DNA from 3 places in the Variovorax restrictus genome. Region 2 is predicted to be linked to each of the others. Evidence: riboswitches for the same ligand, from Rfam matches in the RefSeq annotation. Region 2 holds a riboswitch; each other region holds the start of a gene.
What was found. Region 2 has a riboswitch for glycine ahead of ACSFA0_RS21830 (FAD-dependent oxidoreductase). Riboswitches for the same ligand answer to the same signal wherever they lie in the genome.
Positions count from the first base shown of each region.

Region 1 (3,268 bases), on a different contig from region 2:
TTCGTGACGCTCGGTCGGGTCCGCTCCGGCATGCCTGCGAACGCGAAGTCGACCTCCGGCGCGAGCCCGCTCACGATCTGCGCGATGCTCTTGCCGGAACCGCAGGAATGCGTCCACCCCAGCGTGCCGTGGCCCGTGTTCAGGAACAGGTTCGGCAGCTTCGAGCGGCCGATGATCGGCACGTTCGACGGCGTCGCCGGGCGCAGACCGGTCCAGAACTGCGCCTGCTCGAGGTCGCCCGCGCCAGGGAAGAGCTCTTCGGTGCGGCGCACGATCGCTTCGCAACGCACGCGGTTAAGGTCGCGGTCGTAGCCGTTGAGTTCGGCCGTGCCGGCGATGCGCAGCCGGTCGCCCAGGCGCGAGAACACGAGCTTGTACTCGTCATCCGTGAGCGACACCTGGTGCGCCATCGACGCGTCCTTCACGGGCAGCGTCACCGAGTAGCCCTTGGCGGGATAGATCGGCAGGCGGATGCCCAGCGGCGCCGCGTAGAGCGGGCTCAGGCTGCCCATCGCGAGCACGTAGGCATCGCCACGCACACGCTGGAAGCGGCCATCGGCATCGGTGGCCTCGACGTGGTCGATCTGGCCGCCGGCCTCCCGCAGCGCCGTCACGGTGTGGCTCATCAGGAACTGCACGCCGTCGGCGCGGCAGCGTGCGACCAGCTCGCGCGCGAAGCTGTTCGCGTCGCCCGACTCGTCTTCGGCGGTGTAGGTGGCGCCGGCGAGCTGCGGCCGGATGTGCCGCAAGGCCGGCTCGATGCGCACCGCCTCGTCCGCCGAGATCACGCGCCGGTCGCAGCCCAGAGCGCGCATCTGCGCGGCCGGCCCCTCGGCGCCGTCGAACTCCTTCTGGCTCGTGTAGAAATGCAGGATGCCCTGCGTGCGCTGGTCGTATTCGATGCCGATGTCGCGCCGCAGCGCCTGCAGCGTGTCGCGGCTGTAGGTGCCCAGGCGCACGATCTGCTCGATGTTGTGCTGGGTGCGCGCGGGCGTGCATTCGCGCAGGAACTGCAGGCCCCAGAGCCACTGGCGCATGTCGGCGCGGATGCGGAAGAGCAGCGGTGCATCTTCCTTGCCCAGCCACTTGAGCACCTTCAGCGGCGCGCTCGGATTGGCCCACGGTTCGGCATGGCTGACCGAGATCTGCCCGCCGTTGGCGAAGCTGGTCTCGGCGGCTGGCGAGGCCTGCCGGTCGATCACGGTCACGTCGTGACCGAGTTGACGAAGGAAATACGCAGAGGTGACGCCGAGCAGGCCGGCGCCGAGGACAACCACTTTCATGGGGAACTCCAGAGGAACGATGGCACGCATGACGCGTGTCATGCGTGGTGCCGCTCCCCCTGTCCTTGGTACCTGAGAGATTCAGCCGCGGCTTTCGGCCGGGCCTTGCTCCTTCGGTGCGTCACGGTCGTGACGGCTCTCCAGACGGCGATGGTGGTGTGCAGTACGGGACCTGAGCGTTCATGGGAGATTGCGCCTTCGGTGGCCGGGACGGGGCCCGGCACTCTCCTGCAGATGGCGGATTCTACCGGCGCAGGCCCGATCGGGCGAGCCTTGCTTCAGCCGCCGCTCTTCAACCGCCGCCTTTGAGCCGCTTGTACTCGCTCTGCTTCATCGCGAGGTAATCGGCGCGCTCGACTTCGTGCAACTGCCGCGCATAGCGCTCGGTGCCGTCGAACCAGGCCGCCAGCCGGCGATCGAGCTGCTCCGGCTTCGGCGCGTCGAGAAAGGCGTCGATGGCCAAGTAGTAGCGCATGGTGTTGCGCTCGACCACGCCGCGCACGCCGCCGATCTGCTCGGGGGTGCCCTGCGCGTCGCGGCCGGTCACGGTGAAGCCGACCTTGCCGCTGCCGAGCGTGCCGAGGTAGGCCTTCATGGCGAGCCGAGCGGCCGTGCCATAGGCGTAGGAATACGAGAGGTGCACGAAGCTCTTGCCCGACGCGATCGGCGCAGCCTCGAACACGATGCGGTAGTCGCGCGTGGACAACGGCCCCTCGTCGGCCGACAGCTGTACCGCCACGTAGTCGGCGCCGCTGGCGATCGGCTTCCACGCGAATTGCACGCGCTGCGCCTGGTCCAGCGGCTGATCGAACTTGCGACCGACCGCCACGTCCAGCACGGCCCCGCCGCCCTCGCCCTTCACCACGCAATGCTTGGTGTTGAGGTGCAGCATCAGCACCTCGCACCAGTTCCCCGGCTTGCCGAGCGCACCGATGTCGGCGAAGGGATGGTCGACCACCGCGTAGATGTCGCCGCTCAGCCGATCGGGCTTCTCGGCCGAATCGAGCACCAGCGGACGCTGGAACGGGTTGTCGGCCAGCCGCGACGCGAGGGCCGTGTACTTCGCCTTCAGCGCGTTGCCGTCCTGCGCAGCGGCAGGCCCGGCCAGCGCCCATGCCATGAGCGGCGTGAGCAGCAGAAGAGGAAGACGGCGGAAGATGGCGTGAAAGGACAGCATGGTGTGGCCAAGTTAGCACGCCGGCACCACCGGTGCCTGTAGTTCAGGACCGCAGTTGCGCGCGCAGCTGCTGGCCGATGTCGGGGCGTTCGAGGAAAGGATCGGCCGGGTTGGTGATCGACACGATGCTGTCCATCCGGCTCTTCACGTTGCCCAGTGCCTTCGGATGGCTGAAAACGTAGAACTGGTTCGCGGCGATCGCGTCGAATACCTTGCCCGCCACGTCGGCCGCGCTCACCTTGCCGCTGTTCACCGCCTTGGCCGTCATGGCCTGGCCGATCAGCTGGCTCTTGGTGAGTTCGGCGGCCGGCAACGTGCCCGGGCGGTTGCGTTCGCTGCTGTGGATGCCGGTCGCGACGAAGTACGGGCACAGCAGGCTGGCGCCGATCTGGTCGGTCACCAGTGCCAGGTCCTGGTACAGCGTCTCCGTCAAGCTGACCACCGCATGCTTGCTGACGTTGTAGACGCCCATGTTCGGCGGCGTCAGCAGGCCGGCCATGCTGGCCGTGTTGACGATGTGTCCGCGGTAGCTCGGGTCCTTTGCGGCAGCGGCCAGCATCATCGGCGTGAACAGGCGCACGCCGTGCACCACGCCCCACACGTTGACGCCCAGCACCCATTCCCAGTCGGCCACGGTGTTCTCCCACACCAGACCACCGGCGCCGACGCCTGCGTTGTTGAAGACGAAGTGCGGGGCGCCGAAGCGCTGCTGCACCGCTTCGGCCAGCGCCTCCATCTCGTCGGCCTTCGACACGTCGACGCGGCGCGCCAGCACCTGTGCGCCGGCGGCTTCCATCTCGGCCCGGGC
Region 1 is NZ_JBPJZH010000002.1:867,265-870,532, reverse strand. It holds gene ACSFA0_RS18730 (D-amino acid dehydrogenase) at 1-1,283, opposite strand, end outside; glycine riboswitch at 1,333-1,437, opposite strand; gene ACSFA0_RS18725 (hypothetical protein) at 1,576-2,460, opposite strand; gene ACSFA0_RS18720 (SDR family oxidoreductase) at 2,504-3,268, opposite strand, start outside.
Region 1: linked by a shared signal. The riboswitch ahead of ACSFA0_RS18730 (D-amino acid dehydrogenase) and the one ahead of ACSFA0_RS21830 (FAD-dependent oxidoreductase) in region 2 are both predicted to bind glycine.

Region 2 (3,268 bases):
AATCCAAGCCGACCGGTATCGAAAATCAGTACCAAGGACCTGTTTTCCATGAGCACCACCGTCGACCTCGTCCAGGCCGTGAAGAACGAACTCAAGAGCGCCCGCATGACCTACGCCGACCTGGCGCGCGCGCTGGGCATGGCCGAATCGAGCGTCAAGCGCATGCTGGCCAAGGGCGACATGCCCCTCAGCCGGGTCGACGCGATCTGCCGGGCGCTCAAGATCGACTTCGCCGAGCTGGCCCGTCGCGTGGCCGACGCCCAGCCGCTGCTGCGCGAGCTGACGCAGGAGCAGGAGAAGGCGGTGGTGCGCGACAAGAAGCTGCTGCTGGTGGCCATCAACGTGCTGAGCCAATGGACGCTGGAGCAGATCGTGGCGGCCTACCGCATCACCGAAGCCGAATGCATCGCCTGCCTGGTGCAGCTCGACCGCATCGGCATCATCGAGCTGCGCCCGCTCAACCGCTACCGGCTCAAGCTGGCCAAGACTTTCCGCTGGCGGCCGCACGGGCCGGTGATGGACTTCTTCCGGGAGAACGTGGTGCTCGACTACTACCGTGGCGGCTTCGACGGCCCGGCCGAGGGTCTGCTGCTGGTGCACGGCTCGATCAGCCGGGCGCTGGCGCCGTCCTTCCTCGAACGGCTGCAGCGGGTGGCGCAGGATTTCGCGCAGCAGCACCAGACCGACCAGAAGCTCTCGCCCAACGACCGCGAGGGCTACACCCTGCTGCTGGGCATGCGCAACTGGGAATTCGAGGCCTTCACCCGACTGCGCCGCAGCGACGCCAAACCGAGCAAGACCAGCCGAGAGCCCTGACAGCGACCCGCCTAGGCCGAATGGCCAGTCGCGCCAAATTGTCAACAAGGGTAAACTCTAGGTCTGCAGGAGAGCGGGTGTCCCCCACCCCACCGTAAGCGCAAACTCCCATGAACGCCGAGGTGAACCGCATGCCGGTTCGATGACTGCCGTCTATTGATCTAGCCGTCTGGAGAGCCATCGCCCCGCGCGATGCACCGAAGGAGCAACCCCGCCGCACGCCGCTGCGGGCGAATCTCTCAGGTACCAAGGACAGAGGGAGCGGCAACCCGAACCCGGATGCGACCCGCCACCACCTGGCTTGTCATGCATCCGCCGTTTGTGCCATCCCACAAGGATCTGGACCATGCGCGTGATCGTTTTGGGCGGCGGCCTGCTCGGCGTCGCTTCGGCTTACTACCTCCAGCAACTCGGCCACGAGGTGACGGTAATCGACCGTCATGGCACACCCGCCGCCAAGGCCCGCGGGCTGGTCGCAAAAGCGGCTCCCGCCCAGCCCGCCGCCGCCCGTGGCGCTGGCTTTTCGTGGCGCGCGGCCTTCGATCGGATGCGCCACCGCATGCACGGCTGGGCCGGCTACCTGACCGGTGCCGCCCATCGCCCGACCGAACGCATGGAACACCTGGTGCGACTGGGCGCCTACAGCCGCGAGAGCGTGCGTGCGCTGGGTCGCGAGACCGGTGTGACGCAGACCCCCCGCGGGCCGGGCTGGATGCGCATCTACACCGACGCCGAGGCCTTCGCGCAGTTCGAGCGCAACGTGCCGCGCCTGCATGCGCTGGGCTGCGTGATGCACCTGCTCTCGGCCGAAGAGGCCGTGCGCCTCGAGCCGGCCCTTGCATCGCTGCGCGGCCGACTCGCCGGCGCCGCCTTCACGCGCGAGGGCACCTCGTCCGACGCCGCCGGTTTCGCCGACAGCACCATCTTCCTGTGCCGTGCCGCCGGCGTGCGCTTTCTCATGAACCACACGGTGACGAAGCTGCATGCGCAAGAGGGCCGGGTCGACCACGTCGAGCTGCGCAATGCCGACGGCGAACGCAGCACCTTGCGCGCCGACGCCTACGTGATGGCCCTGGGCTGCGGCAGCGCGGCCGTGGCGCAGGACCTGGGCATGCCGCTGCGACTGCGGCTGATGCACGAGCATTCGGTGGTGCTGCCGCTCAAGGATGCAGAACGCGCGCCGACGGCACTGCTCCATGACTGGGACAGCCGGCTGCGGATGCAGCGCATCGCGACGCCGGAGGGCGAGCGCCTGCGGGTGTGGACGACGGTCAGCGCCGACAGTGCCGCCGCCGCGCTGCCCGACGACCTTCGGCTGGCCCGCCTGCTCGCGGATGTCGAGCGGCTGCTGCCCGGCGTGGTCGACGCCCGCGGCGCCGTGCTCAGCACACGGCCCTACGCGCGCGGCGCCAGCGGCCTGCCGCTGATCGGCCGCACCCGCATGCGCAACCTCTTCCTGAACGTCGCCCCGGGCGCCGCCGGATGGATCCACGCCTGCGGTGCCGGCAAGTCGATCGCACGCATCGTCAGCGGGCTGTCGCCCGAGGTCGAGTTCGCCTTTGAGAAAGGCTAGGCGACGAAGACGGTCAGCACGCCGGTGTAGCCGTAGACGCGGTGGCGGGCGATTTCCCCGGCCGCGAAGAAGCCGACGAGCGGCACGTCGCCCAGCGCATGCCGCACGATCTGCATCTCGGCGCCTGGCGCACCGAAGTGCGGCCCGCCGCGGCCCGAACAGCTGACATAGACCGCACCGGCCACGCGACGCGCCGGATGCGGCGCCGCCTCGGCTTCGCCCGCGGCCACCGCGCGTGCGGTCGCCAGTGTCTGCTCCTCGGGCTCGAGCTCTTCGCGGATCTCCGCGCAGATGCGCATCAGGTCGGCACGTGCGGCCTGCGCGTTGCGCCGGCAGAAGCTCATGCGCATGCCGGCTTCGACCTCATCGGCGATCGCGATGCCGCGGCGCGTCGGGTCGAGCCCAATGATGTGGCGCACCAGCACGTCGTCCCCCAGGTCGCCGGTCCGGCGGATGCCGTCGCGGCCCGCGTCGACCAGGCCCACCAGCGTGGCACGTACCGCCTCGATCGCCGCCTGCGGCTGGTCGAGTGACACGTTCAGGTCGGCCAGCAGCACATCGAGCGCTGGCTCGCCGTCGAGCGTGAGCAGCAGGTTGCCGTCGGCCTCGGTGATCTCGCGTTCGCGCGACACCGGCTGGCAACCCTGCGTGACGCGCGACACCAGCCGCACGCCTTCGCCGAACAGCACGCCCGTCAGGCCGCCCGAGAAGACGCCGCCCGCTGCGCCGTGGCCGCGGATGTTGCCGTTGCCGCCGATCGCGAACTGCAGCGACTCGTCGCGCCCGGACGAAAGGCCGCCGAAGAGGTAGCCGGTGTCGGTACGCCCTGCCATCTCGCCCACCAGTTCGGCGAGCTCGTGCGTGCGCGGGTCCGCATGG
Region 2 is NZ_JBPJZH010000004.1:173,341-176,608, forward strand. It holds gene ACSFA0_RS21825 (helix-turn-helix domain-containing protein) at 49-816, shown strand; glycine riboswitch at 976-1,082, shown strand; gene ACSFA0_RS21830 (FAD-dependent oxidoreductase) at 1,163-2,389, shown strand; gene ACSFA0_RS21835 (FIST signal transduction protein) at 2,386-3,268, opposite strand, start outside.

Region 3 (3,268 bases), on a different contig from region 2:
GGATGTTGCGCAGGATCACGCCGGGCGTGTGGGTGCCGTAGTAGCCCTGGCCGATGAAGTTGCGCGCCACCTTGTTCTTCGCCGCCATCGTCTTCAGTTCGGCCAGTGCGTCGGCCTCGCTCACCGGTGCGGGCAACTGCATCGGCCGGGTGCGGCGGATGGCCGGCGGCACGATGCCGTCGATCAGTTCCTCGCGCGTGGCCGAGCCGATGACCGGCAGCATGCGCGCCTCGTCGGCCGGCTCGATGCCGATGTGACGGGCGATGAACTCGTCGGCGTTCTCGAGTTCGCGCAGGGTGGGGAAGGCGTTGGATGGCATGGGGTGTCGAAGCAGTTCAGGCAAACACGGGATGAGCTGGCAGGTCTGAAGGTGGAACACCGCGGAACCGGCTTCGCCGGGCCGCTGGTGTTGCCCCCGGTAGGGGGTGGGCGAAGCGACACGAAGTGCGCGCAGCCTGGGGGCGAGTCAATTTTCAGCAGCGAACTTGTCGTAGTCGGCGGCTTCGAGCAGGGCGTCGAGCTGGGCGGGCTCGCTCAGCTTGACCTTGAAGAACCAGCCGGCCGCGAGCGGGTCGCTGTTGGCGAGCGAGGGGTCGGCGCGCAGCGCTTCGTTGACTTCGGTGATCTCGCCCGAGACGGGCATGAAGACATCGGCCGCGGCCTTGACCGATTCGACGACGCCAGCGACTTCACCTTGCGCGAAGGTCTTGCCGACGTCCGGCAGGTCGACGAACACGACGTCGCCCAGCGCGTCCTGCGCATGCACGGTGATGCCGACGATCGCGTCGCTGCCGGTGGCCTGGACCCATTCGTGGTCCTTGGTGAATTTGGTGCTCATGGGGGCTCCTGATAAGGGGTGAAAAAGAAATCAGCCTCGGTAGTATCGGGTCGGCACGAAGGGCAGGGTGGTCACTTCCATCGGCACCGGCTTGCCGCGCACGATGGCCTGCAGGCGGGTGCCCGGCTCCGCATAGGCGGTTGCCACGTAGCCCATCGCGATCGGCCGGTCGGCCGTCGGCCCGAGCAGGCCGCTGGTCACCTGGCCGATGGCGGCGCCCTCGAAAGACTCGAGCGGCGTGCCGTCGCGTACCGGGATGCGTTCCAGCGCGACCAGGCCGACGCGGCGGCGCTTGAGCGTCTCGTGGTCGGCGATGCCCGCCGCGCCCGAGGCCGCGGCCGCCAGCTGGAACAGCACCTTGTCCGCGCCGGGGAACCCGCCCGCGCGCGCACCACCGGTGCGACGCACCTTCTGGATCGCCCAGTTGAGCGAGGCCTCGACCGGCGTGGTCGTCTCGTCGATGTCGTGGCCGTACAGGCACAGACCCGCTTCCAGCCGCAGCGAGTTGCGTGCGCCCAGGCCGATCGGCTGCACCTCGGGCTGCGCCAGTAGAAGGCGGGCTAGTGCCTCGGCGTCGTTCGCCTTCACCGAGATCTCGAAGCCGTCTTCGCCGGTGTAGCCGCTGCGGGTGACGAAGGCCGGGATCTTCACGTCCTTGTCGCCGATCTGCACCGCGCCACCCGTCATGAAGACGAAGCGCTCGACGCCGGGCGACAGCCGCGCCAGCGTGGCGGCGGCCTGCGGGCCCTGAAGCGCGAGCAGCGCATGGTCGGGCATCGGCTGCACGTCGCAGCGCGCACCGATCCTCTGCTTGATGTGGGCGAGGTCGGCGGCCTTGCAGGCGCCGTTGACGATGACGAAGAGCGAGCCGTGGCCTTCGTTGAAGAACATCAGGTCATCGAGGATGCCCCCTGCGTCATTGAGCAGCAGGCCGTAGCGCTGCTTGCCGGGTGCCAGGTCGACCACGTCGACCGGCATCAGCGTCTCGAAGGCCGCGGCAGCATCGGGCCCGACCAGGCGAAGCTGGCCCATGTGCGAGATGTCGAACAGGCCGGCGGCGGTGCGGGTGTGCTTGTGCTCGGCCATCAGGCCGGCGGGGTATTGCACCGGCATCGAGTAGCCGGCGAAGGGCACCATGCGGGCGCCGAGTTCGACGTGCAGGGCGTGCAGCGGGGTCTTCTGGAGCGGAAGCGAATCGTCGGAAGCAGCCATGGGCGCTCTCCAAAACAAGGGGCAGACGGAATCCACGACGCAAGTCATGGGCCACCCCTGCTGTCCGCTCTACCTGAGAGATTCGCCCCGCCTGGTCACAGGCTTAGGGTTTGCTCCTTCGGTGGGCCGGCATGTCGCGATGGACGACCGACCTCTCTCCAGCAAGGAAACGCCCGGGTGAACGGGCGCCTCGTCAGTCCTTGGTACCTGAGCGTTCGGATGGGTTCCTGCGCCTTCGGTGGCCCGTGCGGGCGCTCTCCTGACCCGGGCGAGTGTAGTGGATCGACGCGGGCTCAGTGCACCGTTTCGGCTGGCAACAACTTGGCGATGCGGTCCTGGATGGCGTCGGCACGCTCGTCGCCCGCGGCCTGCCGTATCTCCGCGAGCATCATGTCGGCCACGGCCAGCATCGTGACGCGGTCGCGTGCCTCGCGCAGCGTGTCGCGCAGCACGACGGCCATCGCCGGATCACGCCGCGCGAACATTCGCTCGCACAGGTCGAACAGGAACATGCGCGTGGTCGCCAGGGAGGGCTTGCCGTCGAAGGGGTCGGCCGACACGGCGACTGGTACGGCGGGTGGCGATGGCTCGGGCACATTCGGCACGACGACGGCTGGCGCGTCGATGCGTTCGTCCGGCGCATGCAGATAGCCCTCGTGCAGCAGATGCCGCGCCACGCGCACCGCCTCGTCGCGGTCCGTGAAGAGCGGCACGAAGTCGGTCACCGAGCGCTGGCCGTCGGCCATCAGCAGCACGGCGCGCTCGCGCTGGGTCAGCGTGCGGCGGCCAGGGCGCAATTCGTCACGGGCCTTGTCGGTCTTGCTGAAGAACATGAGATGCCGGGCGGAAGATGGGCTCGCCAGCATCGGGGCAGGGCATGACAGCGGCATGAAGGCCGCCGCCACGCCCGTGCGCTATTTCGCGTAAACCAGGTCGCGCAGTGTCAGCGAGATCGCCGGGAAGTAGGTGATCAGCATCAAGCAGCCGAGCACGACCAGCACGAAGGGGATCAGGTCCTTCACGATGCGGTCGAGCGATATTCGCGCCACGGTGCAGGCCGCGAACAGGTTCACGCCGAAAGGCGGCGTGATCATGCCGAGCGCGAGGTTGACCACCATGATCAGCCCGAAGTGCACCGGATCGACGCCGAAGTGCATCGCCACCGGCGCGAGGATGGGCGCGAGCACGATGATGGCCGCGCTGGTCTCGATGAACATG
Region 3 is NZ_JBPJZH010000001.1:2,333,611-2,336,878, forward strand. It holds gene gcvP (aminomethyl-transferring glycine dehydrogenase) at 1-319, opposite strand, end outside; gene gcvH (glycine cleavage system protein GcvH) at 467-838, opposite strand; gene gcvT (glycine cleavage system aminomethyltransferase GcvT) at 869-2,050, opposite strand; glycine riboswitch at 2,101-2,222, opposite strand; glycine riboswitch at 2,235-2,322, opposite strand; gene ACSFA0_RS11010 (hypothetical protein) at 2,344-2,883, opposite strand; gene ACSFA0_RS11015 (TRAP transporter large permease) at 2,965-3,268, opposite strand, start outside.
Region 3: linked by a shared signal. The riboswitch ahead of gcvT (glycine cleavage system aminomethyltransferase GcvT) and the one ahead of ACSFA0_RS21830 (FAD-dependent oxidoreductase) in region 2 are both predicted to bind glycine.